4 regions of the Citrobacter sp. U14242 genome follow, and region 1 is predicted to be linked to each of the others. Evidence: predicted binding sites of a transcription regulator. Region 1 holds the regulator's gene; each other region holds the start of a gene.
What was found. The regulator PurR, encoded in region 1, represses purine synthesis genes. The targets are predictions, from matches to a motif close to CANGCAAACGTTTGCNTG.
Positions count from the first base shown of each region.

Region 2: the regulator PurR is predicted to act here: its motif matches at 2,636-2,653, upstream of glyA (serine hydroxymethyltransferase).
Region 3: the regulator PurR is predicted to act here: its motif matches at 1,712-1,729, upstream of carA (glutamine-hydrolyzing carbamoyl-phosphate synthase small subunit).
Region 4: the regulator PurR is predicted to act here: its motif matches at 2,244-2,261, upstream of gltB (glutamate synthase large subunit).

Region 1 is NZ_JBKGLW010000004.1:170,112-174,722, reverse strand. Features, by position in the region: gene punC (purine nucleoside transporter PunC) at 89-1,294, opposite strand; gene punR (DNA-binding transcriptional activator PunR) at 1,406-2,329, shown strand; gene purR (HTH-type transcriptional repressor PurR) at 2,449-3,474, opposite strand; gene cydH (cytochrome bd-I accessory subunit CydH) at 3,772-3,861, shown strand; gene ACLJXE_RS07910 (MFS transporter) at 4,040-4,611, shown strand, end outside.
Region 2 is NZ_JBKGLW010000001.1:40,672-45,282, reverse strand. Features, by position in the region: gene hcaD (phenylpropionate dioxygenase ferredoxin reductase subunit) at 1-1,185, shown strand, start outside; gene glyA (serine hydroxymethyltransferase) at 1,265-2,518, opposite strand; gene hmpA (NO-inducible flavohemoprotein) at 2,846-4,036, shown strand; gene glnB (nitrogen regulatory protein P-II) at 4,133-4,471, opposite strand; gene glrR (two-component system response regulator GlrR) at 4,540-4,611, opposite strand, start outside.
Region 3 is NZ_JBKGLW010000007.1:131,724-136,334, forward strand. Features, by position in the region: gene rihC (ribonucleoside hydrolase RihC) at 1-371, shown strand, start outside; gene dapB (4-hydroxy-tetrahydrodipicolinate reductase) at 545-1,366, shown strand; gene carA (glutamine-hydrolyzing carbamoyl-phosphate synthase small subunit) at 1,821-2,969, shown strand; gene carB (carbamoyl-phosphate synthase large subunit) at 2,987-4,611, shown strand, end outside.
Region 4 is NZ_JBKGLW010000005.1:282,540-287,150, reverse strand. Features, by position in the region: gene gltB (glutamate synthase large subunit) at 1-2,208, opposite strand, end outside; gene ACLJXE_RS10645 (TIGR01212 family radical SAM protein) at 2,894-3,823, shown strand; gene arcB (aerobic respiration two-component sensor histidine kinase ArcB) at 3,918-4,611, shown strand, end outside.

The sequences.
Region 1 (4,611 bases):
ATTAACAGCCGAAAATCAGTATAGGCCTGAATTTTTGGCTATTCAACCGATAATTGTTAGCGGGCTAATTAAGTGCCCGCAACAATGATTAATGCGACTCACCGTGCGCAATTTGCGCGCTCTCATCCGGCAAGGATGTGTTGTCAGTCTGTGACTGCATTTTGTAGCCTAGCGCGGCCAGCAGCACTGTCGTCAGCATAACGCTGGTGGTGGTGAGCAGCGGCGTGCTGATTAACCACGAAACGACCAGGCTTGCCAGGAAGCATAACCCCAGTTGCAGCGTGTTCTGCAGCGCAGCGGCACGCCCTGTTGCCTGAGGGAATGGACGCAGCGCCTGGGCGACAACGATAGGGTAGATTGCCCCGTTTGCAATGGCCATCACGCAGAATGGGATCAGGATTTCAGCCAACGCAACGTGGTGAATAAAGCCAGTAGCCCAGGTGGCGATAACGCTAATGGCATACAGGATAAGTAACCACGGCAGAAGCTGGCGACCCTGCCATTTTTGCAGTGCCGCGCGGCAGCCGTAACCACCGATCAAAAATGCAATAGTTTGCGGAACATAGCTCAAACCAATCACAGCCGGACTATAGCCCATTTCGCTAAGGATAAACGGTGAACCCGTCAGCCATGCGAAGAAGCTCGCAGAACATGCTGCGTAAATCAGTACATTTCCACGGTATGCTTTGGAGCGCAGCAGCGTAGCGAACGTCAGTTTATCCTGGCTATCATCGCGCGCTTTTGCCGTTGGTTTTAAGCGCAGAGCCGGCAACATCAGGATCAGGGTAATCGCAAAAAGGGTGGCAAAAATGGCCTGCCAGGAAAAATGTATCAGGATCCAACTGCCTAATAACGGTGCAAGTGCAGGAGACAATCCGACCAGCGGCATAATGGTGGCAAAGATGCGGTTTACTTTTTGTGAAGGATAATAATCGGTAACCAGCGCCTGCCAGATAACCGAAGCCGCACAGACACCAACGGCCTGAATAAAGCGAAGCACCAGTAAGCCGGTGGCGTTTTCTACCCACAACATGCCCAGGCTGCCCAGCGCAAAGATGGATAAGCCCAGCATCAAAATCGGTTTACGACCATAGTGGTCGGAAAGTGGCCCCCACAAAAGTTGTGCAACGGCAAAACCGGCTAAGAACAAACTAAGGCTGGCACTCACGGCAGAAGCGGGTGTCTGTAAATCGGACTGAATAGCAGCAAAGGCGGGCAAATACATATCGGTTGCCAGAAAACCTAGCACGCTAAGACCTGCCAGCCAGACTAAAAACCCTTTTCCTGGTTGCATTATCGTTTCTCTTTTTAGCAATAGAACATTGCCGCTGAGTGTAGTGAGTGTAATTCTCGCTGTGAAACGCTAATATTTGCTTACTGATTTCAAATTTTTTGCAGGCAGAGCATGTGGTCGGAATATTCACTTGAAGTTGTTGATGCGGTGGCGCGTAACGGTAGCTTTAGTTCGGCTGCTCAGGAGTTGCACCGCGTACCTTCGGCGGTAAGCTACACTGTGCGCCAACTGGAAGAGTGGCTGGCTGTACCTCTTTTTGAACGTCGTCACCGGGACGTGGAATTAACGCCTGCTGGCGCGTGGTTTTTAAAAGAAGGTCGGTCTGTTATCAAAAAAATGCAGATCACCCGTCAGCAATGTCAACAAATCGCCAATGGCTGGCGAGGACAGCTGGCGATTGCGGTAGATAATATTGTTCGCCCGGAACGAACCCGACAGATGATTGTGGATTTCTACCGCCATTTCGATGATGTGGAGCTTCTGGTCTTTCAGGAGGTGTTTAATGGCGTCTGGGACGCGCTTTCGGACGGTCGTGTGGAGTTAGCTATCGGAGCAACGCAGGCCATTCCGGTAGGGGGACGCTATACGTTCCGGGATATGGGAATGTTGAGCTGGAGTTGCGTGGTAGCCAGTCATCATCCGCTGGCGACAATGCCGGGACCGCTCAGTGACGATACGTTGCGCAACTGGCCATCGCTGGTGCGCGAAGACACGTCCCGCACGCTGCCGAAACGTATTACATGGTTGCTGCACAACCAAAAACGCGTCGTGGTTCCTGACTGGGAATCCTCGGCCACCTGCTTGTCAGCCGGACTCTGTGTCGGGATGGTACCGACGCATTTTGCAAAACCGTGGATCGATAGCGGAAAATGGGTGGCGTTACAGCTGGAAAATCCGTTCCCGGATGCCGCGTGTTGCCTGACCTGGCAACAGAATGATACGTCGCCTGCACTGAGCTGGTTACTGGACTACCTGGGGGATAGTGAGACGCTGAATAAAGAGTGGCTGCGGGAGCCGGATGAGCTCCTCGCATAGCGTAATGCCGTTCAGTTAAGCATGTATGGAGAGCAGAACCCTTTCTCGGAGAGAGTATGTTCATTACCCCCGCCAACACCGATTGATGCTTTCTGAACGGCATTACCCACATAACGGGCTTAACGACGATAATCGCGGAATGGACCGTCGGCAACGGAACGACGTTCTACCAGACGTGGATGCACCTCGATTGACTGCGATTCTTCACGTTTATTCACGATACGGTCTAACAGCATGTTGAAAGCTGTTTCACCAAGTGAATCTTTTGGCTGGTGGATGGTGGTCAGCGCAGGGGTGAAGTAACGAGCGTTGCGCACGTTGTCGTAACCGATAACTGAGATATCCTGCGGCACGCGCAGTCCCATCTCGTCTGCGGCACACAGCGCACCCATCGCCATAATATCGCCACCACAGAATACGGCGGTTGGGCGATGCGACTGGGAGATGATTTGTTGCATAGCGCGGTAGCCGGATTCAGGTTCGAAATCACCCTGTACAATCCAGTTTTCGGGAACTTTAATCAGCGCTTCTTCCATCGCTTTCATGAAGCCAGCCAGGCGGCCTGCGCCGGTATTACGCTCCATGGGACCCGGGATCACACCGATCTCACGATGACCGCGTTCAATCAGATACCGGCCCGCCATGTAACCACCTTCGAAAGCGTTATCAATGACGGTATCGGTAAAGTCGGCTTTTGCTTCGCCCCAGTCCATGACCACCATTGGAATATGGCGATACTCTTCGAGCATGGAAAGCAGTGATTCCGGATACTCTGAACACATTACCAACAGGCCATCTACGCGCTTTTGCGCCATCATAGACAGGTATGCCTGCTGTTTTTCAAGACTGTTCCAGGCGTTGCCCAGAATCAGCGTGTAGCCTTTCTGGAAACAATTCTTCTCAACAGCCTCGATAATTTCGGCAAAATAGGCAGCTTCACTGCTGGTTGCCAACAAACCGATCGATTTGGTGTGATTCACCTTCAGGCTACGTGCCACTGCGCTGGGGGAGTAGTGCAGTTCTTTAATCGCTGCCCAGACAGCGTTGCGCGTTTCTTCTGCGACAAAGCGCGTTTTGTTAATTACGTGTGATACGGTTGTAGTGGAAACGTTTGCTCGCTTCGCTACATCTTTAATAGTTGCCATTACATCTCACTCCAGACCATATCCTAAGCTCCTGAGAATACTCCAGGTAAACGTTTGCCTTCACACACCCTCAACGCAACGTCGGGGTTGCGGCACGCCGGGAAAACGACACGGAACGTCAGGAAGGGGTCAATGGCCGGTACGCTAATCAAGTAAGCGTGGAATTTTGTCTGATCTTAACGAAAAGGGGAAGAGTTAAAAGCAGTTATCAATATAAATCGTGAGAGATTTTTGCTTTCAAGTGTGTAAAAATGCGCAATATCACTTTTTGTGTGGGAATAAAAAGGAGAAAACTTGATGAGCACCGATCTGAAATTTTCGTTAGTGACGACCATAATTGTTCTGGGCCTGATTGTCGCGGGTGGCCTGACTGCAGCACTGCACTGATTTCCCCCCGAGGGAGTTTGCTCTCCCTCACCCTTTCTGCTTGTCTTTTCCGTCCTATTTTTTGCCAATAAGCAAAAGTCTTTTGCAATTTTGTTAACTTTATTAATTTTGCGATCAATGTCATGCTTTTGACTCTTATGATGTGTCGTGCCAAGGCTCGACGTTACGGAGTCGATAGATGAAAATAAATTATCCTTTACTGGCGCTGGCGATAGGTGCGTTTGGCATTGGAACGACAGAATTTTCTCCCATGGGATTGCTACCCGTCATTGCCAAAGGTGTGGATGTTTCAATTCCGGCCGCTGGGATGTTAATCAGCGCGTATGCGGTAGGCGTGATGGTTGGCGCACCGCTGATGACATTACTGCTGTCCCATCGTGCGCGTCGCAATGCGCTTATCTTCCTGATGGCCATTTTTACGTTGGGTAATGTGCTTTCGGCGATATCTCCGGATTACACGACGCTGATGCTGTCGCGCATTTTGACCAGTCTTAACCACGGGGCATTTTTTGGCCTCGGTTCGGTTGTGGCAGCAAGCGTTGTCCCCAAACATAAACAGGCCAGCGCCGTTGCGACTATGTTTATGGGGTTAACTATCGCCAATATTGGCGGTGTTCCCGCGGCAACCTGGCTTGGGGAAACCATCGGCTGGCGTATGTCCTTTATGGCGACGGCGGGACTGGGTGTTATCGCAATGGTCAGTCTGTTCTTCTCGTTACCGAAAGGTGGGGCTGGTGAGCGCCCTGATGT
Region 2 (4,611 bases), on a different contig from region 1:
GCTATCGTCGGCGGTGGACAGGCCGCTGCGATGGCGGCGGTAGCACTACGCCAGCAAGGGTTTGACGGCGAGATACATCTGTTCTCCAATGAACCGCATCTGCCGTACGAACGCCCTCCATTGTCCAAAGCCATGCTGCTGGACGACGCCCCACAGCTACAGCCGGTGCTGAGCACGGACTGGTGGCGGGACAATAACGTTCAGCTGCATCTGGGCGTAACCGTGCGAACGCTCGGCCGACAAACCCACGAGCTGGCATTGGCTGACGGGCAGACCTACCCGTGGGATCGGTTACTGATTGCCACGGGTGCGTCAGCGCGCCCGTTCCCATTACTGGATACGCTCGGTGATCGCTGCTTCACGCTGCGCCACGCCGGGGATGCGACGCGTCTGCGGGAAGCGCTCAGCCCTGGGCAGTCGTTCGCCATTGTCGGGGCCGGAACCATTGGACTTGAGCTGGCCGCCAGCGCCACGCAGCGCGGTTGCCAGGTCACCGTCATTGAACTGGCCACCACGGTGATGGGCCGCAACGCGCCGCTGCCGATACAGCGTTACCTGGCCGCCCGTCATCAGCAGGCGGGCGTACACCTTATTCTCAACAATGCGATTGAGCAGGTGTTTGAGGGAGAGCGTCTTACTCTTACATTGCAAAGCGGTGAGCAGCTTCAGGTTGATAGCGTGATTTACGGTATCGGGATTATTGCCAACGACGGGCTTGCCCGTGAGGCAGGTCTTGATGTGGCAAATGGCATTATCATTGATACCTCATGCACAACCGCAGATCCGAACATTTTTGCCGCCGGTGATGTGGCAGTACAGCGTTTGCCAGACGGAACGCTGCAACGTTGTGAAAGCTGGGAAAACGCCAATAATCAGGCGCAAACTGCCGCAGCGGCTATGCTCGAATTACCTCTACCGACACTGCCCCCGCCCTGGTTCTGGACCGACCAATTTAATGACAATCTGCAATTTGTTGGTGATATGTGTGGAGAGAACTGGGTCGTTCGCGGCAATCCAGATGACGGCAAGGCTATCTGGTTCCAGCTACGCGACGAGGCGTTGATTGGCGCAGTAGCGCTCAACAACGGACGCGAAGTGCGCGTGTTGCGTAAGCTGATTCAGTCTGGACGAGCGGTGAACGAGGAAGCTCTGCGTGATCCAACTGTGGCGTTGAAGTCCTTGTGATAACGGCCTGATAAACACAGCACCATCGGGCACAAAAAAGGCCGCATTCGCGGCCTTTTTCACATCAAACGATTAACGCTTACGCGTAAACCGGGAAGCGTGCACAGATATCCAGCACTTTACCTTTCACACGCTCAATAACAGCTTCGTCATTGATGTTGTCCAGAACGTCACACATCCAGCCAGCCAGTTCTTTCACTTCTGCTTCTTTAAAGCCACGACGAGTCACAGCCGGAGAACCGATGCGGATACCGGACGTTACAAACGGGCTCTTCGGATCGTTCGGAACGCTGTTTTTGTTAACGGTGATGTTAGCACGGCCCAGCGCAGCGTCAGCTTCTTTACCGGTCAGGTTTTTATCAACCAGATCCAGCAGGAACAAGTGGTTTTCAGTACCGCCAGAAACCACTTTGTAACCACGGTTCAGGAACACTTCCACCATCGCTTTGGCATTTTTAGCAACCTGCTGTTGGTAAACTTTGAACTCTGGCTCCATCGCTTCTTTCAGTGCTACCGCTTTACCGGCAATCACGTGCATCAGAGGGCCGCCCTGCGCATTTGGGAAGACAGCGGAATTCAGCTTTTTGTACAGCTCTTCGTCACCGCCTTTCGCCAGGATCAGGCCGCCACGCGGACCCGCCAGGGTTTTGTGGGTGGTGGTAGTCACAACATGAGCATGCGGAACCGGGTTCGGGTAAACGCCTGCGGCAATCAGACCCGCAACGTGCGCCATGTCAACAAACAGGTATGCGCCGATGCTGTCGGCGATTTCACGCATTTTTGCCCAGTCAACCACACCGGAATAAGCAGAGAAGCCACCGATGATCATCTTCGGCTTGTGCTCTTTGGCCTGCTTAGCCATGTCTTCGTAGTCAATTTTACCGGACTCATCAATACCGTAAGGGATGATGTTGTACAGTTTACCGGAGAAGTTTACCGGGGAGCCGTGAGTCAGGTGGCCGCCTTGTGCCAGGTTCATACCCAGAACGGTATCGCCCGGTTGCAGCAGAGCGGTATAAACAGCGAAGTTAGCCTGAGAACCTGAGTGCGGTTGGACGTTAGCGTAATCAGCACCAAACAGCGCTTTCGCGCGGTCGATCGCCAGTTGCTCAACGATATCAACGTATTCGCAACCGCCGTAGTAGCGCTTGCCCGGATAACCTTCAGCATATTTGTTGGTCAGCTGAGAACCCTGTGCCTGCATAACACGCGGGCTGGTGTAGTTTTCGGAGGCGATCAGTTCGATGTGCTCTTCCTGACGTACTTTTTCCTGCTCCATAGCCTGCCACAGTTCGGCATCATAATCGGCAATGTTCATTTCACGCTTTAACATCCGCATCTCCTGACTCAGCTAACGATAAATTTTTAGGCCTTATAAAGGCGGTCCATAGGACAACGGCCAACAGTATAACCGAATCATTCCTCGATAACAGGTCTTGACAAAGGATTTTACGCAAACGATTACCTCCACAGCATACAAGGCTTTGGAGAATAAAGAGATGGCGAATTTCAACGGATTTCTTTTCAGGTTTGTGATGCAGATTTTTCACGTTGTAACCTTTACAACGCAAAGTTACAAAGAACCATTTACAATGCAGGGGTATTTTTTATAAGATGTATTTGACATACATCATTAAAGTTTCAGATAAAGGAAGACCGTATGCTTGACGCACAAACCATCGCTACAGTGAAAGCCACCATCCCCTTGCTGGTTGAAACAGGTCCGAAACTGACCGCTCATTTCTACGATCGCATGTTTACGCATAACCCAGAGCTGAAAGAAATTTTCAACATGAGTAACCAGCGTAATGGCGATCAACGTGAAGCGTTGTTTAACGCCATTGCCGCGTATGCCAGCAATATCGAAAACCTGCCAGCGCTGCTGCCAGCGGTCGAGAAAATTGCCCAGAAGCATACCAGTTTCCAGATTAAACCCGAGCAATACAACATCGTGGGGGGGCATCTGTTGGCAACGCTGGATGAGATGTTCAGTCCAGGACAAGAAGTGCTGGATGCGTGGGGCAAAGCGTATGGGGTGCTGGCTAACGTCTTCATCAACCGTGAAGCGCAGATTTACAGCGAGAACGCCAACAAAAATGGCGGCTGGGAAGGCACCCGTCCTTTCCGTATCGTGGCCAAAACGCCTCGCAGTGCGCTTATCACCAGCTTTGAGTTCGAACCTGTTGACGGCAAAACCGTTGCTGAATACCACCCGGGACAGTATCTGGGCGTTTGGCTGAAGCCAGAAGGCTTCCCACATCAGGAAATTCGTCAGTACTCACTGACCCGTAAACCGAACGGCAAAGGCTACCGTATTGCTGTTAAGCGTGAAGAAGGTGGCCAGGTCTCAACCTGGTTGCACAACCACGCAAATGTGGGTGACGTTGTTCATTTAGCCGCACCTGCGGGCGATTTCTTTATGGATGTCGCCACCGATACCCCGGTGTCGCTGATTTCCGCAGGCGTGGGTCAGACCCCAATGCTGGCGATGCTGGATACGCTGGCGAAAGCGAATCACACGGCGCAGGTCAACTGGTTCCACGCAGCGGAAAACGGCGACGTGCATGCCTTTGCTGATGAAGTCAACGAACTAGGCAAAACGCTGCCACGCTTTAGTGCACACACCTGGTATCGTGAGCCAACCGAAGCCGATCGCGCGAAAGGTACGTTTGACAGTGTTGGACTGATGGATCTGAACAAACTGGAAGGCGCTATCAGCGACCCGACGATGCAGTTCTATCTGTGCGGCCCGGTTGGCTTTATGCAATTTGCTGCAAAGCAACTGGTCGGTCTGGGTGTGAAAAACGAAAACATTCATTACGAATGCTTCGGCCCACATAAAGTCTTGTAATTAAGTCATGCCTGATGGCGCTGTGCTTATCAGGCCTACGGGAGTGTGTAGGCCGGATAAGGTGTTTACACCGCCATCCGGCAAGCACGGCGCGACTTAGATTGCCGCGTCGTCTTCTTCGCCGGTACGGATACGAATAACACGCGCCACATCGAAGACAAAAATCTTACCGTCACCGATTTTGCCAGTCTGGGCAGTACGAATAATCGTGTCGACACAGGTATCGACAATATCGTCGGTAACCACGATTTCAATTTTTACCTTCGGTAGAAAATCCACCATATATTCCGCGCCACGGTACAGCTCGGTGTGGCCTTTCTGACGGCCAAACCCCTTCACTTCTGTCACTGTCATACCGGTAATGCCGACTTCTGCCAGCGCTTCGCGGACATCGTCCAGCTTGAAGGGTTTAATAATCGCATCAATTTTTTTCATGGTTTTCCTGTCGTTTTTATCGCGTAACCGGTTGCTCACCGTATCATAAATCAGTCGTATTGACGGTGCTACTCTTTAAAGTCGTTTGCATCCAGCTCGTGACGAGAAAGCAATTTATAGAATTCTGTGCGATTGCGTCC
Region 3 (4,611 bases), on a different contig from region 1:
AGATTGTAATGTGCGGGCTGGACGTGACCAACCAGGCCATGCTTGCGCCGGATTATCTGGCGACGTTACCAGGACTTAATCAGACCGGAAAAATGCTGCATGCGCTGTTCAGTCATTACCGTAGCGGTAGCATGAATACGGGACTCCGTATGCATGACCTCTGTGCGATTGCCTGGCTGGTGCGCCCGGATCTCTTTACGCTCAAGCCCTGTTTTGTCGCCGTTGAAACGCAGGGGGAATATACCTCTGGTACAACGGTCGTAGATATCGAAGGGCGGCTGGGGCAACCCGCTAATGCCCAGGTGGCGCTGGGGCTGGATGTCGAGGGGTTCCAGCAGTGGGTGGCACACGTTTTGGCACTGGCCCCCTGATTTCCACGTTATATAACGATATGACGCTGCTTATTCCGTGGCGTCATGCCTTTTACTGATATCTTTCCCTGTTTATCATTAAATTCTAATTATCGACGTTTTCGGCTGGCGGCGCAGCGATACGCTGGTTAATCTGAAAACGATTTACGTAAAATTAACAAAAGAGAATAGCTATGCATGATGCACAAATCCGCGTTGCCATCGCGGGAGCCGGAGGACGCATGGGGCGTCAGTTGATTCAGGCCACGCTGGGTATGGATGGCGTACAGCTTGGTGCGGCGCTGGAACGTGAAGGCTCTTCCTTACTGGGTAGCGATGCCGGGGAACTGGCGGGCGCAGGAAAGACGGGCGTAACTGTGCAAAGCAGCCTTGAAGCGATAAAAGATGATTTTGACGTTTTTATCGATTTTACCCGTCCGGAAGGTACGCTGACACATCTGGCGTTTTGTCGCCAGCACGGCAAAGGCATGGTAATTGGTACCACTGGTTTTGATGATGCGGGAAAACAGGCTATTCACGATGCTGCACAGGATATTGGCATCGTCTTCGCCGCTAACTTTAGCGTCGGCGTTAACGTCATGCTGAAGCTGCTGGAGAAAGCCGCGAAAGTGATGGGTGACTATACCGACATTGAAATTATTGAAGCTCACCACCGCCATAAAGTGGATGCGCCGTCTGGTACCGCGCTGGCGATGGGGGAGGCGATAGCCGGGGCACTGGATAAAGATTTAAAAGACTGTGCCGTCTATGCGCGTGAAGGTTATACCGGTGAACGTGTGCCGGGCACTATCGGTTTTGCTACGGTGCGTGCGGGAGATATCGTTGGAGAACATACCGCGATGTTTGCTGATATCGGTGAGCGCATCGAGATTACGCATAAAGCCTCCAGTCGTATGACATTCGCTAACGGTGCAGTGAGATCGGCAGTTTGGCTGAAATCTAAATCAAATGGTCTTTTTGATATGCGAGACGTGCTTGATTTACGCAATTTATAAGGTTTACCACCCTTCGTGATGTGGTTATTGTAGTCGTAATTGTTTGATTACATGGGGCAATATTTTATTGCCCTTTATTTTGTCTATTTAAAGTTAGTTTTGAGCTGAGTGCCTTATTTTTATATGTTTTCGTGTTATTTTGTGTGAGTAAAATGTGAATTTTGACCGTTTGGTCTACTTTTTATCTCTTGCTTCTGAAATTTGATACTCTTCCTGCTCCGCAAGCGTTTTCCACTCAAAGTTAGTTGATCTTTTTGATGCCTGGAGGCGAGTTAATTCATCAATGGCGCAAAATAATAATAAAAATTGTCCTTTTGGGTAGACTTTTACGTGGGCAATCTCTAGAATGCCGCCGTTTGCCAGAAATCCATAGGTAAGCAAATTTGCATTGATTCATGGTGTGTTAATGAATTAATATGCAAATAAAGTGAGTGAATATTCTCTGGAGGGTGTTTTGATTAAGTCAGCGCTATTGGTTCTGGAAGACGGAACCCAGTTTCACGGTCGGGCCATAGGGGCAACAGGTTCGGCGGTTGGGGAAGTCGTTTTCAATACTTCAATGACCGGTTATCAAGAAATCCTCACTGATCCTTCCTATTCCCGCCAAATCGTCACTCTTACTTATCCTCATATCGGTAATGTCGGTACCAATGAAGCCGATGCAGAATCTTCTCAGGTACATGCGCAAGGTCTGGTCATTCGCGACCTGCCGCTGATTGCCAGCAACTTCCGCGATACTGAAGACCTTTCTTCTTACCTGAAGCGCCATAACATCGTGGCGATTGCCGATATCGATACCCGTAAGCTGACGCGCCTGCTGCGTGAAAAGGGCGCACAGAACGGCTGCATTATTGCGGGTGACAACCCGGATGCGGCACTGGCGCTGGAAAAAGCCAAAGCATTTCCGGGCCTGAACGGTATGGATCTGGCGAAAGAAGTGACCACTGCGGAGCCGTATCACTGGACGCAGGGCAGCTGGACGCTGGCAGGTGACTTACCGGAAGCAAAATCTGCTGATGAACTCCCGTTCCACGTCGTGGCTTACGATTTTGGTGCCAAGCGCAACATTCTGCGTATGTTAGCGGATCGCGGCTGCCGCCTGACGGTAGTACCGGCGCAGACCTCTGCAGAAGAGGTCCTCAAGATGAATCCGGACGGTGTTTTCCTGTCCAACGGCCCTGGCGACCCGGCCCCGTGCGATTACGCGATTACTGCGATTCAGAAATTCCTCGAAACCGATATTCCGGTATTTGGCATCTGCCTCGGCCATCAACTGCTGGCGCTGGCGAGCGGCGCAAAAACCATCAAGATGAAGTTTGGCCACCACGGCGGCAACCATCCGGTGAAAGATATTGATAACAATACCGTGATGATCACCGCGCAGAACCACGGTTTTGCAGTGGATGAAGCCTCCATGCCTGCCAATCTACGCGTGACGCATAAGTCGCTGTTTGATGGCACCCTGCAGGGGATTCATCGTACCGACAAACCGGCGTTCAGCTTCCAGGGACACCCGGAGGCGAGCCCAGGTCCGCACGACGCTGCGCCGTTGTTTGACCACTTTATCGAGCTTATTGAGCAATACCGTCAGTCCGCGAAATAATCAGGAGTAAAAGAGCCATGCCAAAACGTACAGACATAAAAAGTATCCTGATTCTGGGCGCGGGTCCGATTGTAATCGGTCAGGCGTGTGAGTTTGACTATTCCGGTGCCCAGGCGTGTAAAGCGCTGCGTGAAGAGGGTTACCGCGTCATTCTCGTGAACTCCAACCCGGCCACCATCATGACCGACCCGGAAATGGCCGATGCAACCTATATCGAGCCGATTCACTGGGAAGTGGTGCGCAAAATTATCGAAAAAGAGCGCCCGGATGCGGTGCTACCGACCATGGGGGGCCAGACGGCGCTGAACTGTGCGCTGGAACTGGAACGTCAGGGCGTACTGGCTGAGTTCGGCGTGACCATGATTGGTGCGACGGCGGATGCCATTGATAAAGCGGAAGACCGTCGTCGTTTCGACATCGCGATGAAAAAAATTGGTCTCGACACTGCGCGTTCAGGCATCGCCCACACCATGGAAGAAGCGTTGGCGGTTGCCGCTGATGTTGGCTTCCCGTGCATCATCCGACCTAGCTTTACCATGGGCGGTACCGGTGGCGGTATCGCTTACAACCGTGAAGAGTTCGAAGAAATCTGCGAACGCGGCCTGGATCTCTCCCCAACCAACGAACTGCTGATTGATGAATCGCTGATTGGCTGGAAAGAGTACGAGATGGAAGTGGTGCGTGATAAAAACGACAATTGCATCATCGTCTGCTCCATCGAAAACTTCGACGCCATGGGTATCCATACCGGTGACTCCATCACGGTTGCCCCGGCGCAGACCCTGACCGACAAAGAATATCAAATCATGCGTAACGCCTCGATGGCGGTACTGCGTGAAATTGGTGTGGAAACCGGTGGTTCCAACGTGCAATTTGCGGTGAACCCGAAAAATGGTCGCCTGATTGTCATCGAAATGAACCCGCGTGTGTCCCGTTCCTCAGCGCTGGCGTCCAAAGCAACGGGCTTCCCGATTGCTAAAGTGGCGGCGAAACTGGCGGTGGGTTACACCCTCGATGAGCTGATGAACGACATCACCGGTGGTCGTACTCCGGCCTCCTTCGAACCGTCCATCGACTACGTTGTGACGAAGATTCCACGTTTTAACTTCGAGAAATTTGCCGGCGCAAACGACCGTCTGACCACCCAGATGAAATCTGTTGGTGAAGTGATGGCGATTGGCCGCACGCAGCAGGAATCCCTGCAGAAAGCGCTGCGTGGCCTGGAAGTGGGCGCGACCGGTTTTGACCCGAAAGTGAGCCTTGATGACCCGGAAGCACTGACCAAAATTCGCCGTGAGCTGAAGGACGCGGGCGCCGAGCGTATCTGGTACATCGCCGATGCCTTCCGCGCCGGTCTGTCTGTTGACGGCGTGTTTAACCTGACTAACATTGACCGCTGGTTCCTGGTGCAGATTGAAGAGCTGGTGCGTCTGGAAGAGAAAGTGACTGAAGTGGGCATTAACGGCCTCGACGCTGACTTCCTGCGTATGCTTAAACGCAAAGGCTTCGCCGATGCGCGTCTGGCTAAACTGGCTGGCGTGCGCGAAGCAGAAATTCGCAAACGGCGTGAACAGTATAAGCTGCACCCGGTTTACAAGCGCGTGGACACCTGTGCCGCAGAATTTGCTACTGATACTGCTTA
Region 4 (4,611 bases), on a different contig from region 1:
GAGGCCAACGGCTTCGAACAGCTTGGAGCAGCGGTAAGAGGCGATGGTCGAAATGCCCATTTTGGACATGATTTTGTACAGACCTTTATTGATGCCGTTACGGTAGTTCTGCATCACGGTCCGGTAATCTTTGGCGATCGCCTGGGTATCGATCAGACGTCCCAGCGTTTCATAGGCGAGATACGGATAAATAGCCGTCGCGCCAAAGCCCAGCAGCACAGCAAAATGGTGGGGATCGCGGGCGCTTGCGGTTTCGACGATGATGTTGGCATCGCAACGCAGGTTTTGTTCTACCAGACGGGTTTGTACCGCCCCGACAGCCATGGGGGCAGGAACCGGTAAGCGGTTCTTCGCGATGTTACGGTCGGAGAGCACCAGCAGTACCGTGCCGTTACGCACCATCTGTTCAGCTTTATCGCACAGGGCTTTGACCGTTTCTTCCAGCGTGGTTTCAGTCACGTCGAAGGTGATATCCAACCGGTCGGCGCGATAGTGATCTTCTTTCATGGTGGTGAGCTGGGTGAAATCGGAGTACAGCAGAATCGGCGATTTGAAGCTCAAGCGGTGTGCCTGGCCTTCTGCCTCGCAAAAGACGTTCATCTCACGACCAATGCTGGTGGCCAGTGACATGACGTGTGCCTCACGCAACGGATCGATAGGCGGGTTTGTGACCTGTGCGAACTGTTGACGGAAGTAGTCATAAATAATGCGCGGCTGGCTGGAGAGCACGGCAAACGGGGTGTCATCACCCATTGATCCAACGGCTTCCTGGCCGTTCTCTCCCAGTACCCGAATGACAGAGTCCAGCTCTTCAGCGCTGTAGTTAAACTGTTTCTGGTAGCTGGCGAGGGTATCATCGTCCAGTTCGCGGCTGCCGACTTGATCGTCTGGCAGATCTTCAAACGGCACCAGCCGGCGGACGTTCTTCTCCATCCACTCTTTATACGGGTGGCGGCTTTTCAGATCGTCATCAGTTTCGGCGGAATGCAGAATGCGCCCGCTGCGGGTATCAATAACCATCAGTTCGCCCGGGCCGACGCGACCTTTCTCGACCACTTCATCCGGCTGATAATCCCAGATCCCAACTTCAGAAGCGCAGGTGATGAGCTTGTCTTTGGTGATGACATAGCGCGCCGGGCGCAGGCCGTTACGATCAAGGTTACAGGCGGCAAAACGACCGTCTGACATGACAATACCTGCCGGGCCGTCCCATGGCTCCATGTGCATGGAGTTAAAATCAAAGAACGCGCGCAGTTCCGGGTCCATGTCCGGGTTGTTCTGCCAGGCTGGCGGTACCAGCAGGCGCATAGCACGGATAATGTCCATGCCCCCCGCCAGCAGCAGTTCCAGCATGTTATCCATGGAACTGGAGTCGGAACCGGTTTCGTTGACGAACGGCGCGGCATCGTGCAGGTCCGGGATCAATGGGGTCTGGAATTTGTAAGTACGCGCGCGCGCCCACTGACGGTTACCGGTGATGGTGTTGATTTCACCGTTGTGTGCCAGGTAGCGGAACGGTTGTGCCAGCGGCCAGCGCGGCACGGTGTTGGTGGAGAAGCGTTGGTGGAACAGGCAGATGGCCGACTCCAGGCGCAGGTCCGCGAGGTCCAGGTAAAAGCGCGGCAAATCTGCCGGCATACACAGACCTTTATAGATATTAACCAGATTCGACAAGCTACAGACGTAGAAGTCTTTATCGTCCTGGAGGCGTTTTTCGATACGACGGCGTGCGATGAACAGGCGGCGCTCCATATCGCGTGGGCGCCAGCCAGCAGGGGCGTTGACAAAAATTTGCTCGATACGAGGCAGGGAGGAAAGGGCGATTTCACCGAGAACACCTTCGTTGGTTGGCACGTCGCGCCAGCCTACGATCGACAGAGTCTCCTGCTGTAATTCTTCTTCAACAATGCGACGAGATGCCGCTGCCAGTTCAGGGTCTTTATTTAAAAAGATCATGCCAACGGCGTAGTTTTTAGCTAAACGCCAGCCGCGCTCTTGCGCAACAATGCGGAAAAAGCGGTCAGGTTTTTGTAACAACAAGCCGCAACCATCGCCGGTTTTGCCATCGGCAAGAATTGCGCCACGGTGCTGCATACGGGCCAGTGCGTGTATGGCGGTACGCACTACCTTGTGGCTAGGTTCGCCTTCTATGTGGGCGATCAGGCCGAAACCACAGTTATCCTTCTCAAGGGATTTATCGTACAACATATCAGTGAACCTCCCCAGGCTCTGCGGGACACCTCTCCGATACCGTTTGCGCGCGGGCACACCAAGAGCATGGCGACGGGGTTTGCGTTTCATACGCTCACCTCGCATTCGCCCTCTTTATCCTTTTCGCATAGGTCAAACAAGTTTGAGGACTTGCTTCAGAGGGAATCTCAATTACTGCATAAATATGATGAGCAGACTGCTCATCCAGAAAGCTTCCAGCGGATTTCCAAGTTATCGGGAATCCACACACAGGTCAAATGGCAATCTTATTTATGCAAAAATGTGCTATAGGGCGATTAACTTTATGAATGCATTGAAAATAAAGGTATTTTTACATTGATTTAACCAGAGTGTGATCGCTGGTGAAGTGTGATCTGTCTCACTGTCAGGAAGGCCGGTTATCTCCCGTCCTCCCTTTGTTTATCTCAATGTTTGGTATTTTATGCTGGCTTGTAGACTTTTGGCGTCTTAAAGATACTGTTTTTACATGAGAGCCATCAGAAGATAAAAAAATAGCGAGATATAAGGAAAAGTAATTACTTTTTGATTGAATGAAATTTCGGTTATTTTGAATGGTTATTCAATAAATAAAGGCTCGCCAGGGCGATTGATCCAGGTCATCGCCGACTGAGGCTAAAAATGGCAGGCTTTGGCCTCTTTTCAAGGCGCGGTCTATCAGATTATGCAGTTACAGAAATTAGTCAATATGTTTGGTGGGGATCTTTCTCGCCGTTATGGGCAAAAGGTTCATAAACTCACGCTACACGGCGGGTTTAGCTGCCCAAATCGCGATGGCACCATTGGACGTGGCGGATGTACCTTCTGTAATGTCGCCTCCTTTGCTGACGAAGCGCAGCAGCATCATTCCATTGCTGAGCAACTCGAACATCAAGCGCAACTGGTGAATCGCGCGAAGCGCTATCTGGCCTATTTTCAGGCTTATACCAGTACCTTTGCGGAAGTACAGGTGCTGCGTTCGATGTACCAACAGGCGGTCAGTCAGGCCAGCATTGTCGGGCTGTGTGTTGGCACGCGCCCTGACTGTGTGCCGGATGCCGTGCTCGATCTGCTGTGCGAGTACAAGGAGCAGGGCTACGAAGTGTGGCTGGAACTGGGTTTGCAAACTGCCCATGACAAGACGTTGCATCGCATTAATCGCGGGCATGATTTTGCCTGCTATCAGCGTACCACCCAACTGGCACGGGAGCGTGGGCTGAAGGTGTGTTCACACCTTATTGTCGGTCTGCCGGGAGAAGGGCAGGAGGAATGCCTGCAAACGCTGGAGCGCGTGGTGGATACTGGCGTTGACGGTATTAAGCTGCATCCGCTGCATATCGTGAAGGGCAGTACGATGGCGAAAGCCTGGGAGGCTGGACGGTTGTACGGCATTGGACTGGATGAGTACACGGTCACCGCAGGTGAGATGATTCGCCATACGCCACCCGAGGTGATTTATCACCGCATTTCCGCCAGCGCGCGCCGTCCTACGCTACTGGCCCCGTTGTGGTGTGAAAATCGCTGGACCGGGATGGTCGAACTGGACAGGTATCTCAATGAACATGGCGTCCAGGGATCCGCTCTGGGGACCCCCTGGAGCCTGCCAGACGCGTAGCGCGATGAGGGAAACTACGCATTTCTTGCACAATCTTAAACGTCACGCTGAGAATTGAGTATTATTGTGCCAAGTTGTCGTGAAGGAACCCTCTATGAAGCAAATTCGTATGCTGGCGCAATACTATGTCGACCTGATGATGAAGTTAGGTCTGGTGCGCTTTTCGCTGCTGTTGGCGCTGGCTTTGGTTGTGTTGGCAATTGTGGTGCAGATGGCTGTCACTATGGTGCTGCATGGCCAGGTAGAAAGCATTGATGTCATCCGTTCTATCTTTTTTGGCCTGTTAATTACCCCCTGGGCTGTCTACTTCCTGTCTGTGGTGGTTGAACAACTGGAGGAGTCCCGGCAACGCCTTTCCCGACTGGTACAGAAGCTGGAAGAGATGCGCGAGCGCGATCTCAAGCTCAACGTGCAGTTGAAGGATAATATCGCCCAACTCAATCAGGAGATTGTCGAACGTGAAAAGGCGGAAGCTGAGCGGCAGGAGACGTTTGAACAGCTGAAGGTCGAAATCAAAGAGCGTGAAGAAGCGCAGATCCAGCTTGAGCAGCAATCTTCATTTTTACGTTCTTTCCTTGATGCTTCACCGGACCTGGTTTTTTATCGCAATGAAGATAAAGAGTTTTCCGGCTGTAACCGTGCGATGGAGCTGCTGACAGGTAAGAGCGAAAAGCAACTGGTGAATCTAAAGCCGGCTGATGTGTATTCGCCAGAGGCGGCTGAAAAAGTTATTGAAACCGACGAGAAGGTATTCCGCCATAACGTTTCGCTGACCTATGAGCAATGGC